4 regions of the Klebsiella sp. MISC125 genome follow, and region 1 is predicted to be linked to each of the others. Evidence: predicted binding sites of a transcription regulator. Region 1 holds the regulator's gene; each other region holds the start of a gene.

The links. The regulator Fur, encoded in region 1, represses iron uptake genes when iron is present. The targets are predictions, from matches to a motif close to ATAATAATGAGAACNACTATCAA.
Region 2: the regulator Fur is predicted to act here: its motif matches at 2,524-2,546, upstream of ACMYSL_RS06605 (TonB-dependent receptor domain-containing protein).
Region 3: the regulator Fur is predicted to act here: its motif matches at 1,106-1,128, upstream of ACMYSL_RS16755 (TonB-dependent siderophore receptor).
Region 4: the regulator Fur is predicted to act here: its motif matches at 1,312-1,334, upstream of ftnA (non-heme ferritin).

The regions. Positions count from the first base shown of each region.
Region 1 is NZ_CP180448.1:4,318,893-4,323,634, forward strand. Features, by position in the region: gene ybfF (esterase) at 1-97, shown strand, start outside; gene ybfE (LexA regulated protein) at 231-524, shown strand; gene fldA (flavodoxin FldA) at 675-1,205, shown strand; gene fur (ferric iron uptake transcriptional regulator) at 1,497-1,949, shown strand; gene chiQ (ChiQ/YbfN family lipoprotein) at 2,020-2,352, opposite strand; gene chiP (chitoporin ChiP) at 2,400-3,803, opposite strand; gene glnS (glutamine--tRNA ligase) at 4,243-4,742, opposite strand, start outside.
Region 2 is NZ_CP180448.1:1,387,835-1,392,576, forward strand. Features, by position in the region: gene ACMYSL_RS06605 (TonB-dependent receptor domain-containing protein) at 53-2,410, opposite strand; gene ACMYSL_RS06610 (SelT/SelW/SelH family protein) at 2,627-2,911, shown strand; gene ACMYSL_RS06615 (nitrous oxide-stimulated promoter family protein) at 2,989-3,333, shown strand; gene sitD (iron/manganese ABC transporter permease subunit SitD) at 3,457-4,311, opposite strand; gene sitC (iron/manganese ABC transporter permease subunit SitC) at 4,305-4,742, opposite strand, start outside.
Region 3 is NZ_CP180448.1:3,527,251-3,531,992, forward strand. Features, by position in the region: gene ACMYSL_RS16750 (voltage-gated chloride channel family protein) at 1-980, shown strand, start outside; gene ACMYSL_RS16755 (TonB-dependent siderophore receptor) at 1,176-3,356, shown strand; gene yciA (acyl-CoA thioester hydrolase YciA) at 3,458-3,856, shown strand; gene ACMYSL_RS16765 (YniB family protein) at 3,892-4,428, opposite strand; gene hxpB (hexitol phosphatase HxpB) at 4,703-4,742, shown strand, end outside.
Region 4 is NZ_CP180448.1:2,323,916-2,328,657, forward strand. Features, by position in the region: gene tyrP (tyrosine transporter TyrP) at 1-208, opposite strand, end outside; gene ACMYSL_RS10960 (YecH family metal-binding protein) at 403-642, shown strand; gene ftnA (non-heme ferritin) at 679-1,176, opposite strand; gene ACMYSL_RS10970 (RpiB/LacA/LacB family sugar-phosphate isomerase) at 1,612-2,250, shown strand; gene ACMYSL_RS10975 (MFS transporter) at 2,298-3,719, opposite strand; gene azuC (stress response protein AzuC) at 3,929-4,012, shown strand; gene ACMYSL_RS10985 (DUF2766 family protein) at 4,092-4,343, shown strand; gene ACMYSL_RS10990 (MFS transporter) at 4,389-4,742, opposite strand, start outside.

The sequences.
Region 1 (4,742 bases):
CCATGTGATTGCCGGAGCCGGACATTGGGTACATGCAGAAAAACCAGAGGCCGTTTTACGGGCAATACGCCGTTATTTGACCTCCATAGCCGCGTAACTGGCTAAAATCTGCCCGACCGCGCGGCAGAATGCCCGCGGTCGTTGGCGCAGCCCCTCGCCTGATGTATTATGGCGGGCTATCTGCGTCGGCTATGCCCGACAGCTTGTTTCCCCCGAAGTCACTCTGAATCATGGCAAAAGAACAAACGGACCGTACGACATTAGATTTGTTCGCAACCGAGCGTCGGCCGGGTAGACCGAAAACCAATCCGCTTTCACGCGACGAACAGCTGCGTATCAACAAACGCAATCAGCTCAAGCGCGATAAAGTTCGCGGTTTGAAGCGCGTTGAGCTGAAGCTCAATGCCGATGCGGTTGATGCGCTCAATGAGCTGGCCGAAGCCCGCAACATGAACCGCAGCGATCTGATTGAAGAGATGCTGATGAACCAACTGGCGGCCCTGCGCAGCCAGGATAAAGCCTAAAACCCTCAAAAAATAAGCTTTCATGTAGCAGAGTGTGCAGTCGGGCGTGATTGCTGTTTCCGCGCCCTTCTCAGTTCTGCTATCATTGCCCCTATCTGTGGGCATTTAAGTCCCTACCACATCATTAAGTTTCAAGAGGTTATTTTACTCATGGCAATCATCGGCATCTTTTTTGGCAGCGACACCGGCAACACCGAAAATATTGCAAAAATGATTCAAAAGCAGCTTGGTAAAGATGTTGCTGATGTTCGCGACATTGCCAAGAGCAGCAAAGAAGATCTGCAAGCTCACGATATTCTGCTGCTCGGCATTCCAACCTGGTACTACGGTGAAGCACAGTGTGACTGGGATGATTTCTTCCCGACGCTGGAAGAAGTCGATTTCGACGGCAAACTGGTCGCGCTGTTTGGCTGCGGCGATCAGGAAGACTACGCTGAATACTTCTGTGATGCGCTGGGTACCATTCGCGACATCATCGAACCGCGCGGCGCCACTATCGTTGGTCACTGGCCGACTGCTGGATATCATTTCGAAGCATCTAAAGGTCTGGCAGATGATGACCACTTCGTGGGTCTGGCCATCGACGAAGACCGTCAGCCAGAACTGACTAACGAACGCGTGGAAAAATGGGTAAAACAGATTTCTGAAGAGCTGCACCTCGAAGAAATCAAGAATGCCTGAGTCTAAACGGCGTTATCGTCAGATTTCGCCGAATTAATAGATAAAAGCAATCAAAGTTATAGCTACAAGTTTTTAACTTTTAATCACATATCTGTACAATGTCCTCTGATTTAACGAGGTCACGTGAAGCACTTTGTAGCCAGTGCCTCGTTTTTGACAGCATACAAGGCCCGATGCTTGCAGTTTTCATTTCACCATGGCAGTTCTATAATGAGACGCATTACATCGGGTGATTCTCTGTATTACTTCCGCTGATGGAAGTAGATCGTTTAGCAACAGGACAGATTCCGCATGACTGACAACAATACCGCATTAAAGAAGGCTGGCCTGAAAGTAACACTTCCACGATTAAAAATCCTGGAAGTCCTGCAGGAACCGGATAACCATCATGTCAGTGCGGAAGACTTATATAAACGCCTGATTGATATGGGTGAAGAGATTGGCCTGGCCACCGTCTACCGCGTACTGAACCAGTTCGACGACGCCGGCATCGTCACTCGTCATAATTTCGAAGGTGGTAAATCCGTTTTCGAACTGACGCAGCAGCATCATCATGATCACCTGATTTGCCTCGATTGCGGCAAAGTGATCGAATTTAGCGATGACTCAATTGAAGCTCGTCAGCGTGAGATTGCCTCCCGACACGGTATTCGCCTCACCAACCACAGCCTGTACCTGTACGGTCACTGTGCAGAAGGCGATTGCCGCGAAGATGAACATGCCCACGACGCGGTGGAAAAGTAATTCCCCGTTGCGTAAGCAGCAAAAAGCCAACCTGATGGTTGGCTTTTTTTATGGCTACGAAAAGTAAAAATCAGGGTTTCGTGTTGTTGCTACGAATCTCTTTCCAAATCTGGTCACAGCGCGACTGTACAGCCTGATCGTTACCGGTTTTACGCGCCTGGATACATTGCTGGTAATCCAGTACTCGCACGCTTTCCTGGGTGGCGAACTGCTGATGCTGCTTCTCTTGCTTCAGAACGTCTAATACGCTCTGGCAGGCTTCGACTTTATCTGGGTTACCTTCAGCAGTATTAATACAGGCGCTGTAGGCATCTTTTAACTTTGAATCCTCTTTCGGCGCTGGCGACTGCGTGCAGGCAACCAGACCTGCCGCCATAATAGCGACAAGCAATAGCTTCTTCATAATCGACCTCGGGAAATTGCGGCAGGCTCATGCCCGCCGCACTGGCATCAGAAAATGGTGAATGGAGCAATAACCATGAACTTCACGTCGCGCTCATCCTGGAAGATGTTGCCGTAGCCGCCGCTCCAGCTTGGGATATCGGAGTGGTTGTCGTATTGAGTAAAGTGCAGTTTAAACAGCGTACCCTTCGCACGTCCTTCCTGTACGGTGTACATCGCATCCAGGCTGTAGGCTGACTCTTCCAGACGTTTGTCAGGGTTGTAGTAAGCATCAGGAGAAGACATTTTTCCTGGTTTTGCATCCCATGCATAAACGTAGGACGCGCCGAAGGCCCAACCCGGCATATTCCAGTTCTTCATGTCATACATCGCCCCGAAGAACACCGCTTTTTCACCGTTGGCGTTGAAGTCAGAGCGGTTATCCCACCAGACATCGAGACGACCGTTAGATGAGGCGTAAGTCGGCGTCATACGTTGCAGGAAGTAGCCCTGCTGACCATCGGCTTTAACCCAGGTTCCTTCCAGGCGCAGGTCGAGAACATCGGCAACTTTATAGCCAAAGGTCAATGCCTGCAGCCAGGCGGTACCATCATAAATATCGTTCGCCCCGCCGTTACTGACTTTATCGCGAGTACCGTAGAACTGGTAGCTGGTGTTTAGCGGCGTGCCTGCGATATCAAATTTGTAGCTGGCCTTAGCGAAATACTGGTCGATGTAACCCTGTGCCTGGCCAAATGCGGCTTCCAGCACGAGGTCATTTTTAAAATCATACTTGGCGCCGAGAGAGTGGAGATAATCAACCTTGGTTTTCTTATCGTTCTGGTAGAACTCGTCCATTTCAATGTGCCACGGTGCTTTATATTCGTTTGTCCACATATAGGAGAAACTCAGCGCGCCCGTATCACCATAATCAAAGTTGGCACCGGCTTCAGCACCCTGGTAAGTACCCGGCATAAAGCTCCAGTGCGGAGCCAGCAATGTTTGACCGGTAGGCTGGATATAGCCTGCACGTGCCCATGCCGGGCCAAATTTAAATTTGGCGGCTGCTTTGTACAGACTGATCCCGCTCTTATCACCGGAATAGTCTTCATCGTAAGTTTTATTGCGCGAGGAGAAAGCGATTTCGTTCGGGTGGCCGCTGTCACTGCTTTCGCCCATTTCGATGGCGGTAAAGGCGGCAACATCAATACCGAACATGTCGGCAGCATAGCCAGACTGGAAATCCAGGTTGGCGTTCCAGGTGGAGTGAGAAAGGTTAGTTTTGTATTTGTCACCGTCGGTCACATCTTTACGGTCACGCTCACGCTGCCAATAATAGATGCCGCCGGTTAACGTTGAATCATCAATGAACCCTTCTGCTTTCGCATCCGGTACCATTGCAAAACCTGACAGTGCTGTCACACCGGCGATAGCCAGCGCCAGCGTACTACGTTTGCCACTAAACGTACGCATATGCATATCCTCTTTGACTTTTTAAAAACGCAGTTACCAAGGGCAACTAGCGAAAAAAATAAAATAAAACTGCTAAAAAAGTGGAGCGGTAAAATCCGCATAACCACTGGGTATAGACTATTTTTCGTGACGCGAATTATCAATCTCTTTCGGTGACAAAAGATGAAGATTATGACAAAGCGCACATAATCTATGTCTTTTTGTTTCAGTCGTAGAAGTCATGCATTTGACGTGGAAGTGCTTGCTATATCAGAAAAAACAGGCGTAATGAAAGCGATTACATGTTTTTATAGTGGATGACCAAAGGGATAAACAGTCGTAATTTTTACAATCTGTAAACAAGATTAATTCGCATCGCGAAAATATGACAATTTAATCCCCTGATTCTGAAATAAAAAAAAACGCCGCTGTTTGCGGCGTTCTCATTGATGGCGGATAACTACGCGCCGACTTTCGCCCAGGTGTCGCGCAGACCAACAGTACGGTTAAATACCAAATTGGTTGCGGTTGCATAGCGGCTGTCGAGGCAGAAGTAACCTTCACGCTCGAACTGGTATGCTTTTTCAGGCTGCGCCTGCGCCAGGCTTGGTTCAGCAAAACCCTGCTTGATAATCAGCGATTCCGGGTTCATGACCGACAGGAAATCATCAGCAGCACCGGGATTTGGCACGCTGAACAGACGATCGTACAGACGAATCTCTACCGGCAGCGCATGTGCTGCGCTCACCCAGTGAATAACGCCCTTAACCTTGCGACCATCGGCCGGATCTTTGCTCAGGGTGTCAGCATCGTAGGTACAGAAGATAGTAGTGATATTACCTTCCACGTCCTTCTCTACGCGCTCGGCTTTGATAACGTAAGCATTACGCAGACGGACTTCTTTGCCCAGCACCAGACGCTTGTACTGCTTGTTCGCCTCTTCACGGAAATCCGCGCGAT
Region 2 (4,742 bases), 2.9 Mb from region 1:
ATGAGTATCCCCGGCGTGCGGCCGGGGAGCAGGTTTCTTATTATTTGGCCTATCAGAAATCGACGTTAACGCCTAATTGCCAGGTACGCCCAGGCATCACTGACAGCGCTTTATCGTTGGCATCCTGATTGGTTGCCGTTTCGATATTACGGCTGCTCAGATAATCCCAGTATTTACGGTCGGTGATGTTGTACACGCCGCCGTTCACGCGCACGTTCTTCGCCACCTGCCAGTAAGCGGTCCAGTCCAGCATGCCGTAGCCCGGAACGCGCATATATTCGCTGGTCGAATCGGTAATCGCCGAGCCGGTGTTGGTGTAGCTTTCGCGGTTGGTGGTGGTCGCACGTTTGCCCTTAACAAAGGTGGCGGTCAGCGCGGTACCGTACACTTTGGCCGGATCGTCCCATGCCACGCCGACGATAGCCTTCATTGGCGCGACGCTATCGAGGTCGACGTACTTGTCGCCGCTGTAGCTGGATTTCGATTGCCCTTCGCTATAGCCGTAGGCGAGGGTGGCACTCAGGCCGTTAACCTCTTCAAACCAGGTGCCAAAGTTGAATTTGGCGCTGATTTCGCCGCCGTAGATATAGGCTTTATCGCGGTTCTCCGCTTGGTAAATGGTATAGATGTTCGACGGTACGTTAGCGAACTGAACCGGATTATTGGCGCGAGTGTAGCGGGTATAGGCGATAAAATTCTTGTAGCTGTTGTAGAACAGGGCGGTGCGCATAGTGATGCCTTCCGTCACTTCGCCCTTCATCCCCCACTCGAAGTTATCGCTGGTTTCGGTTTTCAGATCGGTGTTGCCGATCAGCGCGTACTGTTGGCGTCCGGCATAGCTTGAACCGAGGTTCCAGGATCCATACAGCTGGCTGGCGTTCGGGAACTGCGCCCCGCGCTGGTACTGCAGGTAAGTCATCAGGCGCGGAGTGATGTCGTACTGGAAGGCCAGCGACGGCAGCGCCTGGGTATCGGAGTTCTTACCGTACAGATTAGAGACGGCAGAGCCGGTCAGCACGCTGCTGTTGTTGGCCAGGTCGGAGACGCTCTCCGGCTTGGTCGACTGATGCACCACGCGAATGCCCGGGATCACCGCGAAGTTATGGCTGTCGAGGTCAAAGTTAATCTTGTCCTGCATGAAGCCTGCAACGATATAGCCTCGGCTGTCGGCGTCCGGCTGCATGATTTCGCTAAAGGCACTCGGGGTTGGCGACTGGGTTAATGGCCGCTGGGTTTTGGTGGTGCTGGCGTTAAAGCCGGCGCTCAGGTCGTGGCGGCCAATGGATTTCGCCAGCGTACTCTGAATACCCCAGGTATCGGTATCGTAGTCGGAGCTTACCGTTTGCATCGCGCGGGTGATGCTGTCCGGCATATAAGTCCAGTCATGGGACTCAGTGTGCTGGTAGTAGACTTTGGTCGACACGCTGTCGATATAGTCGTTCATCGGTGTCCAGTCATCTTTCAGGCTCAGGCCCCAGCGGCGGGTCTGGCTGGTCTGGTTAGAGGTGCCGATAACGCTGTTGCCGCTGGTGTCCCAGGCGTCGTAATGGGTGTGATTAGTTTTATGGTAATAATCGAAGGTGCTGGTCAGCTTATGTTCGTCATTCGGCTGCCAGATCCCGGAGGCCAAAAAGGCGTCGGAGTGCCAGTTGGCCGGGTATGAATCGACGGTCCCGCTGTTATTTTCCGTTTCCTGGCCGTCACGGCGGCTGTAGACGAAGATCCCGCGCAGGGTTTCGTCGCCGCCGGCGACGGTGACGCCGTTGTGCCAGCTGCGGTTCGAGGAATCATAGCCGCTGCGGTAGCCGAAGGCGCTGGTTTTGCCCGGGTGCAGATAGTCATCTGCGGATTTAGGACGGAAGGAGACGTTACCGCCGATGGAGCTGTTGGCGGTTTCGGTCGAGGTGGCCCCGGACTGAATATCGATGCTGCCGTACATGTACGGGTCAATATAGTCGCGGCCCATACCGAAAGTATTGAGTCCCGCGCGGCTGGCGTAGCTGCGCCCGGTGGCGTTCGGCTGAGCGATGCCGTCGACGTCGATACCGACGCGGTTGCTCTCCATGCCGCGAATGTTGTAGCCGGTATAGCCGCCCCGGTCGAAGCCGCTTTTGCCGTTGCCGGAACCGCCGCTGGCGCCAGTCGCGCCAATCAACGGTTCGTAGCGCATGATGGAGCCAAAGTCGTTGGCCCCTTTATCCTGTAGTTCCTGAGCGCTGATGGAATGCTCGCTGCCCGCTTTCAGCACGGGGGCTGGCGCGGTCACGGTCATCTGTTCTGAACTATCGTCGGATGATGAATTGTTGGTGGTATCAGCCGCCCCGGCGGAGGTCTGATAGATTGCTGCAAGCAAAGAAGTCACCAGCAGGCTTTTCTTGAACCATGCTGTTGATTGAGTGGAGTTATACATAGTAGCCACGCCTTGATAATTATTAGTATCGGCTCACGCGTTACTTCCAGAGTGCAGGTGTGTCCCGTTATTCCGTTACTGGACGTTTTTTACTCCATGCTTATTGATTGCGAATGGTAATGATAGGTATTATCGTTTGCAACAAAATAATCATTTATTCCTCAATTAATCTGCAAGTTGTTTACAATTCATCCTTTTATTGACAGTGAGAAACCGATGAGTCACAAAGCCGCTATTACCATTACCTACTGTTCGCAGTGCAACTGGATGCTGCGCGCCAGCTGGATGGCCCAGGAACTACTGCATAGTTTCAGCACCGATATTGGCTCAGTGACCCTGGTGCCGGGAACCGGGGGGATCTTCGTGGTGACCGTTGACGATGTGCAAATTTGGGAGCGCAAGCAGGATGGTGGTTTCCCCGATGCGGCGGAGCTGAAGCGTCGGGTTCGCGACGTTTGCTTCCCGGAGAAACCTCTGGGGCACGTGGACAAGCCGGCATAATCCTCAGGAGGTAACCGGCTGCGCCGCACTCTTTAAAGGTGTATTATTAACGCATCTTTATCGATGAGGAACAGGCGATGGCGGGCAAACGTATTGCGCGGGAAAAAAAGACCATTAGCAGCATGATTACGCTCTACCAGCGCCGCTGCCCGGATGCTCATGAAGATGCGGAACATTATCAGGCGCTTAACGCCTACGCCGATAAGCGCCTGGATAAGTGCGTATTTGGTGAAGAAAAGCCCGCCTGCAAGCAGTGTCCGGTGCACTGCTACCAGGCAGCCAAACGCGAAGAGATGAAGCAGATTATGCGCTGGGCGGGGCCACGGATGCTCTGGCGGCACCCGATTTTGACCATTCGCCATTTGATTGATGACAGGCGCCCGGTGCCGGAGTTACCGGAAAAATACCGACCCAAAAAATAGCGACTTTTCCCCGGAGGCGATGCTGCGCATCTGTCCGGGCTACGTCCTGGGGTAGAGGTAGCCCGGACAGGCGCAACGCGCCGCCTCCGGGAAGAATGCCAGCCAGGTAGCCCGAGTAAGGCGCTAGCCGCGACCCGGGGCCTCGTCGGAATCGGCTTGGGTTTGACTATCGCGAACCGATGTACAGACAAACGCGATAATAAACAACAGGGTAAACAACACTACGATGGTCGGTGCCGGGGCGCTGTCGAGATAAAACGACAACCACACGCCGCCCAGCGAACAGCTCACCGCAATCGCCACCGCCAGCAGCAGGGCGCTGACAAACCGCCGCGTCAGCAGCAGCGCGATCGCCCCCGGGGCTATTAGCAGCGAAATCGACAAAATAATCCCCACAGCTTTTAGCGTCGCCACAATGGTCAGCGCAATCATGCACAGCAGCCCGTAATGCAGCAGCCCGCAGCGCAAACCGCTGGCTTTCGCCTGGTTCGGGTCGAAGGCGTGCAGCAGAAAATCGCGCCACTTCAGGCCGATAATCAGCGCGATCGCCAGCGCAATCAGCGACGTTTGCACAATGTCGCTGGCGGAAATACCCAGCATGTCGCCAAACAGAATATGGTCGAGATGCACCTCCGACTGAATCGACACGTACAGCACCAGCCCTGCGCCAAACATCCCGGAAAACACAATCCCCATAATCGTATCGCGCTTGATGCGGCTGTTATCGTCGAGATAACCGGTGGCGATGGCGCAGAATAGCCCGGCGATAAACGCGCCGATAGCGAACGGGATGCCGATGATATACGCCACCACCACGCCCGGAAAAACCGCGTGACTCATGGCGTCGCCCATCAGCGCCCAGCCTTTTAACACCAAAAATACCGACAGCAGCGCGCAGGGAATGGCAACGATAATCGCCACCAGCATGGCGTTAATCATAAAAGAGAACTGGAACGGTTCGAGCAGAGCGGTCAGCATGTGGCCTCCCTGGCGCGGCGACGGCTGGCGAGCAGGCCGTGCTTCGGCGCGAAAACGAAAGCGACTAAAAACAGCAGCGTCTGGGCCACAACGATAATCCCGCCGGTTGCCCCGTCCAGATAGTAACTCAGCCACGCGCCGAAAAAGCTGGTCAGGCTGCCGATAGCCACGGCGATCGCCAGCAGGCGCGGAAAGCGGTCGGTCAGCAGCCAGGCAGTGGCGCCGGGCGTGACGACCAGGCAAATCACCAGAAATGCGCCGACGGTTTGCAATGCCGCGACGGTACAGGCCGCCAGCAGGGTGAAAAACAGCAGCTTCAGCCCGGTGGTGTTCAGGCCAATCGAGCGGGCGTGGTTCTCATCGAAAAAGGTCACCATCAGGTCTTTCCACTTCAGCAGCAGAATCGCCATCGAAATAAAGCCAATTGCTGC
Region 3 (4,742 bases), 790 kb from region 1:
CGCACCTGTGCGGGGCGTCCGTGGGCCGTGAAGGGACTGCGGTACAGATGGGAGCCTCGATTGCCGATCAATTTACGCCCATTTTTCGCCTCAACGACGATACGCGACGGACGGTGCTCATGGCCGGGATCAGCGCCGGTTTCGCCTCAATTTTCGGCACTCCGCTCGCCGGAGCGCTATTTGGGCTGGAAGTGCTGGCCATCGGAAGGATGAACTACACCGCCATATTCCCGTGTCTGGTCGCCGCAATCGTCGCCGATCGGGTCGGGATCATGTGGGGGGTGCAACACACCCACTATATCGTTTCCAGCATTCCACCCCTCACCCTTTGGACCCTGGCGGCAATGGTTATCGCGGGTTGCTGCTTTGGCCTGGCGGCGCGCGTTTTCGCTGACAGCACGCATTTCATTGGCGGGTTAATGAAAAAATATGTTCGCTATGCGCCAATGCGCCCGTTTACCGGCGGTTTGTTCATTGTTGCTGCCGTCTGGCTGTTTCATGGCGATCGCTATATTGGCCTCGGCATACCGGTGATTGTGGATGCCTTTCAGCATCCACTAGCTCCGTGGGATTTTCTCGGCAAACTGGTTTTCACCGTGACCTCTTTAGGGAGCGGTTTTAAAGGCGGAGAAGTGACGCCGCTATTTTATATCGGCGCGACGCTTGGCAATGCGCTGGCTCCGCTGCTACATATGCCGGTGAGCTTTCTGGCCGGGATTGGCTTTGTCGCCGTCTTCGCTGGGGCAGCTAACACCCCTATAGCATCGACGCTGATGGCAATCGAATTGTTTGGTTCTGAAATCGACATTTACGCTGCGCTAGCCTGCGCTGTCGCCTGGCTGGTTTCAGGATATACCAGCATTTATCGCGCGCAGCGGGTCGCCTGTCTGAAACAGGGCTATGTGCCGACGGGTATTAGTCTGGCAGAACTTCCCGCGTGGTATCAGCAACAGAAAACCGATAAAACAATGGGCAAATAATCTCTTCAGGCCAGGAACATCCCAGCAAGTCGGTACGGTAAACCTTACCGACTCCTTCACGATATCTACCAGATGCTGGAAAGTTGCGGCAATTGTGAGGATATCATGGAGATTCGCCCCTCGCAATTGTAATGATAATAATTATCATTGATATTCTCGATCTCAATTTTTCATGACTTGATATGGATATTTAAAATGAGATCGCAGAAAAATCACATCGCCACTCCCCTGGCCCTGGCCATCGCTGGTTTGCTTAGCCCAGGGGCTTTCGCCGAAGAGGCTGAATTGGATACCGAAACGATGGTGGTTCGGGGAACCGCGGAAGAAGCGCTAAAGCAGCAGCCGGGCGTCTCGATTATCACCGCAGAAGATATTGCTAAAGATCCGCCGGTTAACGATCTGTCTGAAATCATTCGTAAAATGCCCGGCGTTAACCTGACCGGCAACAGCGCCAGCGGCAGCCGCGGCAACAACCGACAGATTGATATTCGCGGCATGGGGCCGGAAAACACGCTGATTCTTATCGATGGTGTGCCCGTCAGTTCGAGAAACTCGGTGCGCTATAGCTGGCGCGGCGAGCGCGATACCCGCGGCGACAGCAACTGGGTTCCGCCGGAAATGGTCGAGCGCATCGAAGTTCTGCGCGGCCCCGCGGCTGCTCGCTATGGATCAGGGGCAGCAGGCGGCGTGGTCAATATCATCACCAAGCGCCCGACCAACGACTGGCATGGCTCACTCTCGCTCTATACCAATCAGCCGGAAAATAATAAAGAAGGTTCCACCAACCGGGCTAACTTTAACCTTAACGGACCGCTGGCCGGGGATGCCCTGACGATGCGTCTGTATGGCAATATCAACAAAACCGAGCCGGATGCCTGGGACATCAATAGCGCGCAAAATGGCTCTTATGCCGCAGGCCGCGAAGGCGTGCGCAATAAAGATATTAACGCCCTGCTGTCATGGAAAGTAACACCACAACAGATTGTCGATTTCAGCTATGCCTATAGCCGCCAGGGCAACATCTACGCCGGTGATACGCAGTACAGCAACAGCAACATGAGCCCAAATGGTCTGATCGATACGCTATACGGCCAGGAAACAAACCGCATGTATCGCCAGACCTGGGGCCTGACCTATAACGGCATCTGGGATTGGGGCCAGTCTAAAGCGGGCGTCTATTACGAAAAAACCAACAATACCCGTATGCAGGAAGGCACTACCGGCCGCGTAGAAGGAATGATCAATAGCGATGTCTATGATACCAGCCGCCTGGAATCGTGGCGCTCAACCGCTGAGGTGAACCTTCCATTCAACTGGCTGGCTGAACAGACCCTTACCCTGGGGATGGAGTGGAATCACGACGAGCTAAACGATCCGGCCTCAATGCAGGCCACCACGACGACGGATTATCTCCCCGGAGTTTCCGGCGATCCTTCACAACGCAGCCCTAAAAACAGCGCTACGCTGACCGGTATCTATCTCGAAGACAATATTGAAGCGACCCCAGGCACCAATATTATTCCGGGCCTGCGCTTTGACTACCACAATGACTTCGGCGGCAACTGGAGTCCGAGCCTGAACCTGTCGCAGGATCTGGGCGATATGTTTAAGGTCAAAGCAGGTATTGCCCGGGAATTTAAAGCACCGAACCTGTATCAAGCCAGCGAAGGTTATCTGCTCTCTACGCGCGGAAACGGCTGCCCGATAAGTATTGCCAATGGCAACTGCTATCTTTTGGGCAACCCGGATCTCGATCCCGAAATCAGCATCAACAAAGAGATCGGTCTTGAGTTTAATCTGAACGGTTATAATGCCGGTATCACCTGGTTCCGTAATGATTACAAAAATAAAATCGTCTCCGGCACCGAGGTGCTGGGTAATACCGCTACCGGAGCGAATATCCTGCAATGGGAAAACGGCGGTAAAGCGGTCGTTGAAGGCCTCGAAGGGACCCTGCTGGTGCCGGTGATTGCCGATACACTCAACTGGCGCACCAACGCCACCTATATGATCAAATCGGAAAATAAAGATACCGGTAACCCGCTGTCCGTTATTCCAAAATATACCATCAACACCATGGTCGACTGGCAGATTAACAGCAAGCTCTCGGCCAACGTCAACTGGACGATGTACGGCCGGCAGAAGCCGCGTGAATATGCGGAAATTCGCAATGAAAACGGCGTACTGGCAACCAACGAAGTCGGTTCCTATTCCGTCGTCGGAATTGGCGGTAACTATCAGCTGATGAAAGATTTACGCCTGAATGCCGGGATCAGCAACCTGTTCGATAAGCAGCTTTATCGCGAAAACGAAGGTGCCTCAACCTACAACGAACCGGGTCGTGCGTACTACGCTGGCGTCACGCTCTCCTTCTAAACCTCTACGCCCGCACTGGCGGGCGTATTCCCCCTATTCTCTCCACGCCCTTTTCATAGTAGCATCGCGCCTGATCATCTTTGACGAGTACAGAGTACCGAATGACAACAACAGATCTCGCGCCGAAGGGCGAATTGGTTTTACGCACCCTGGCGATGCCAGCGGACACCAACGCCAACGGCGATATTTTTGGCGGCTGGTTGATGTCGCAAATGGATATCGGCGGCGCCATTATGGCGAAAGAAATTGCCCATGGTCGCGTGGTGACCGTGCGCGTCGACGGCATGACCTTTTTACGTCCGGTCGCGGTCGGCGATGTGGTGTGTTGCTACGCCGACTGCGTGAAGCGCGGCAATACCTCGGTGACCATCAATATGGAAGTATGGGTAAAGAAAGTGTCGTCTGAGCCAATCGGCCAACGCTACAAGGCAACCGAAGCGCTGTTTATCTACGTTGCGGTGGATAACCAGGGCAAGCCGCGCGCGCTGCCTGCCCAATAATGCAGATAGCCCGGCAAACTCGCCGGGCTATCTGATTACAGGAAACCGAGTAAAGAAAAGAAGAAGTAGCCGATCACGATGGTAATCACCGGCAGCACGTACAGCGGGAAATACTGCACCAGAATAGTATGACGCGGCACCACGACACGTTCGGCGATCTGCTCGCGCGTCAGCCCTTCCGCCCCCTTGGCCTGCTCAAGAATCAGCTGATCCTCAACCCCCTCACGCAGAAACTTCGCCTGACGGCTCATCCGCGCGCCGGATGCCTGCAGCGCCATCCCGACAAAGATCAGGATATAGATAATCCAGAAGCCGATATTCATGCCGTGCTTAAAGTCCGGGAGCGGCGAGTTGTACCAAAAGAAATTCAGGAACGGCGTATTGAAGCGCATCATCTCGATCATCACGTGCGCAAAATCCATCATCACCGCATCAATCCCCGGCTTTTTCTCGCTGTGCTCGTACATAAACTTCAGCACCGAAATCAGCGTCGAGATAACTGCCGGAATAAACACCACCCACCCCAAAATACGTTTAAGTACTGCAATGCGTCCAGCTTGTTGATACGTCATGGGTTCCCCTTGTTAAGACGCTCTAGCCACTCTAAGAACCTATCTCAGGCTATTTCACTTGCCACTTTGGACCAGGGCAGTGCTCAAAATCCTCACGTACTTCATGTACGCTCCGGTTTCTGCGCGCTGTCCGTGTCCAAATTGGCTGCGCCAATAACGCCTGGTGGTATACGCTCTAAGTCTACCTTCGTCGGCGAATTTCGCCCAATAATGCGCGGTATGATATACCATGAGTGCCAATTCGTTATCTACTTACGCTACAGGAGAGGGACTTATGTCAGCCAGGCGACAGATTCATGCCGCAATTTTTGATA
Region 4 (4,742 bases), 2.0 Mb from region 1:
GGGAGCCCAGCCCCGTGTCAGCCGGAACGTGCTGATAAACTTCAAGCAACAGTAACGCGGTGTAACACATCAGCGCCCACAGGGCGATCAGCAAAACTAACGTTACGCCGAAACCTACGCCTGCTGATGCCAAAGGCATCGCCAACATCCCTGCGCCGATGGTGGTGCCAGCGACGATTAAAATACTACCAAGAGTGCGGTTCTTCACGCTTTTCTCTATCCATGACGGATTACACAATGAATTATGCCGCGCAGAGTATGTGAAATCAGTGATTTCGTCAAATGCAGGTTACAGTGTGTGTAATAATTAGTTTACGATTTTGAACGTTTACGCTAAGCCTGCGCTGGCGCAAGAATCGGAATAATAAGCGGGGTTATCCTGTGCGTTTTATGGGGGATATTATGCAATCAATTCATGGTCATGAAGTTCTACAGATGATGATCGCTTCAGGCGAACCTCACACCGTGGCCAGTCTGGAAGCGGCGATTACCAGCCGTTTCGGGACGGATGCACGATTCCATACCTGTTCGGCGGAAAACCTGAGTGCGGCGGAGTTAGTGGCATTCTTGCAGAAAAAGGGCAAATTTATTGCCGCAGAGGAAGGGTTTAATACGCACGAAAGTAAAATTTGTCGCCATTAATAGGGCGGCGATCGCTAAGCGTCGCCGCCGTCTTCATTAATTTTGGGTATCGAGCGTTGCCAGCTCTTTATCAATAAAGTACAGACCTTCGCCGCTTTTACCTGCGAGGGTCAGTTTATCAATAACGGATTTAAACAGTTTCTCTTCTTCATGTTGCTCAGCAACATACCATTGCAGGAAATTAAAGGTCGGATAATCCTGGCTGGACATTGCCGCATGAGCCAGTTCGTTAATTTTCTGCGTAATGAGTTGTTCGTGTTCGTAGGTGACGCGGAACAGGTCGTCCAGTGAAGTATATTCGGCAAACGGTGAGGCGATGGCATTGATGCACGGCAGGCTGCCGGTATCGGTCAGGTAGTCGAACAGACGCTGCATATGGGTCATCTCTTCTTGCGCGTGGCGGCGCAGAAACGCGGCGGCGCCTTCAAAGCTGTGGTAGCTGCACCATGCGCTCATTTGCTGATAAAGCAGAGAAGAATAAAGTTCAAGGTTCATCTGTGCATTAAGTTTGTCGATCATTTCAGTTTTCAGCATCTGGCTTGCTCCGCAAATAAAGTCAAAGGTGATTGTGCCGTCACTATAATTTGTTATTAATTTATTTGCAAAAAGTAAATTAATAAATTCATTTATTACTAATGCAAATGGGAATAACACGCATTGGCAATTTAATAAATAATGAGAATGGTTTTAATTTAATATTATCAATATTAATTATGGGTCCGACTTATTCTTGAAAAAGGGACGCGCGACTTCGAGTGGCTATGAGCGCTTGGGTTAGCCTGGTGAGAAAAGGGTGGGGGGTAAGAAAGCAACGCCCGGATGCTGTGGGAGATGAAAGTGTGAGGCGATATGCAATTTATAAAACAACTTTTCATAAAATTTGAAAGTATGTTCGTAAGGTAGTATTGTTCTTCACAACGTTAACGAACTATCGCGGGAAAACCCGCACAGCATTCAGGAGAGTAAAGCATGAAAATCGCACTGATGATGGAAAACAGCCAGGCGAACAAAAACGCCATCATCCTCAACGAGTTAAACGCTGTTGCAGACGAGAAAGGTTTTCCGGTTTACAACGTCGGCATGAGCGATGAAAACGATCACCACCTGACCTATATCCATCTGGGTATCATGGCCAGCATCCTGCTGAACTCTAAAGCGGTAGACTTCGTGATCACCGGCTGCGGTACCGGCCAGGGTGCAATGATGTCTCTGAACATCCATCCGGGCGTAGTTTGTGGCTACTGTATTGATCCTGCTGATGCGTTCCTGTTTGCGCAGATTAACAACGGTAACGCGCTTTCTCTGCCATTCGCGAAAGGTTTTGGCTGGGGCGCAGAGCTGAACGTACGCTTTATTTTCGAGAAAGCGTTCACAGGGCGTAACGGCGAAGGGTATCCGCCGGAGCGTAAAGAGCCTCAGGTACGTAACGCTGGCATTCTGAACACCGTTAAGGCCGCAGTAGTGAAAGATAACTATCTGGATACGCTGCGTGCTATCGACCCAGAGCTGGTGAAAACTGCCGTGTCTGGCCCGCGCTTCCAGCAGTGCTTCTTCGAAAATTGCCAGGACAAAGAGATCGAAGCGTTCGTTCGCCAGATCGTCGGTTAATCTCCTGCAAATATCCAGGGCCAGCGCTGCTGGCCTTTTCTTTTGGGCTATTTCTTTTTGTTGGACACGTTGCTACCGGCATCTTTTGCCAGGTGCAGGCTATCAATCATTCCCACCAGACAAATCAACGCAATAAAAATAAACGACAGACGGAAGCTGATCCCCGGCAGACTTGTGAGATTAAACCATTCACTGAACTTCTCCCCAATACGAATACCGATCGCCCCGAGCGTAATCCCAAGCCCAACGGCCAGCTGCGAAGCGGTGCTGAACAACGTATTGGCATAGCTCATTTGCGCCGAAGGCACATCGGCAAAAGCAAGGGTGCTGACGCCGGTAAATTGAATAGAGCGGAATACCCCGCCGAGATAGAGAATCATGAAAATCAGCCAGACTGGCGTTTGTGGTGTTAAAAAAGCGCAGGCCAGCAGCGAGAGTACATTCAGCGCACCGTTGATCAGCAGCAGGCGGCGAAAACCCAGCCAGCGAATTAACGGCGTTGTCGCGGGCTTGATGGTTAAATTACCAACGAAAACGGCCAGCACCAGCAACCCTGAGTGGAATGGGTCCATACCAAACCCGACCTGAAACAGCAGCGGCAGCAGGAAAGGGACGGCGCTAATTGAGGCACGGAACAGCGAGCCGCCGTACATAGTGACCTTGAAGGTCGGTATTTGCAGCGCATCGAGGCGCACCATCGGCCAGGCTGCGCGACGGAAATGGCGCAGTGAGAACAACATGCTGCCAAGGCCTAATACCAGCAGCGCCGGAGTTTGCCAACTCAAAGGTTGACGATCGCCGAGAAATTCCATGGCGGTAACCAGGCTAATCATGGCGATTGAAGTGGCAAGGAAGCCGGGAAGGTCAAAAGGCCGTGGTTCATCTTCACGAATGTTTGGGATGATGCGCAAAGACAGGGCCATAGCGATGAGCCCAAGGGGCACGTTAATAAAGAAAATCCAGTGCCAACTGGCATAGCTGGTGATAAATCCGCCCAGCGGCGGGCCGATAATGGGGGCCACTAATGCCGGCCAGGTCAGGGTGGCAATCGCCTTAATGAGCTGATGCTTCGGTGTCGTTCGCAAAACTGCCAGTCGGCCTACTGGAACCATCAGCGCGCCGCCTATTCCTTGCAGAATTCGCATCGCCACGAAGATGTCGACGTTGGTTGATAACCCGCAAAAAACAGAAGCCAGCGTGAAAATCGCCAGCGCGAGAGTGAAGATTTTGCGTGCGCCGAAGCGATCGGCTATCCAGCCGCTGGCCGGTATCAGCACGGCCAGCGTAATGAGATAGGCGCTGATACCGATATTGAGATCGACCGCTGTGACGCCAAAGTCTTTCGCCATGTCCGGCAGGGCAGTGGCGATCACCGTGCCGTCGAGGAACTCCATAAAAAAAGCGCCAGCCACCAGCAGTGCGGGTGCTGAAAAAGAACGATCGTCCCTGGAAGAGATGTTTGTGCTCATTGTCGTGTCGCTGCCATAGCAAAGAGGGGCCAAACTCGACGCAGAGCATGTTGCTCTAACTGTTCGATTCAGCTCATTTTTGTTTAATATTTAAATTATTTTTGTAAAAACAGTGTGATTTGACGCATGTTCATATTGATTTTTGTGATGTAAGTCATATTATAGTCCTGTAGACATTAACACCTGCATAACAAAAACGGAGTCAATCCATGAAGCTGCGCAAAATCCTCAAAAGCATGTTTGAAAACTACTGCAAAACCTTCAAAGACGTACCCCCTGGCGGTATGTTCTGATAAAAAAACCTGCTGCGGCAGGTTTTTTTATCTCTTAAGATTTAGGTTACTATTACGCTCCTGAAAAAAGGAGTAAAAAATGTCTCAACATCTCACCGAAAATGACGAGCTGGTTTCCGACGTGGTTGCCTGCCAACTGGTCATCAAACAGATTCTCGACGTTATTGATATCATCGCCCCTGTCGAAGTGCGCGAGAAAATGACCACTCAGTTAAAAGCCATCGATTTTGCCAGTCATCCTGCATCGGCCGATCCGGTTACGCTGCGGGCGGTACAAAAAGCCATTGCCTTAATTGAACTGAAGTTCACTCCGCAAGGTGAGGCACACTAAATGCATAGCCCCGCCATCAGGTGATGGCGGGGCGTCGTTATGTGGTTAGTGGGAAACGGCGGTACGGGCCGGCGTCTCCTGAGTATTGTTAAATAACTTGCTGTTGCCCCAGCACTCTTCGTAGCGGTGACCGACTAAATCTTCAACGATGAGGCGCACATCCGGTGTGATGTCTGCAATTTTGCCGCCAGCTTTAATCCGCGCGACTTCCTGCAAGACCACCATATGCGCTTTGCGATCCAGCTTCATCTGCTTACTGAAGACTATCGCCGCCAAAGCCAGCAGGACCACGCCCGCACAGAACACGACCGCAATAGCGGTTACCGCGCTTTCAGGTTGCGAATGCGCTTTTGACTGGAAGCCGTAGAAGCTGAGGATAGCGCCCATTGTGAAGACGAT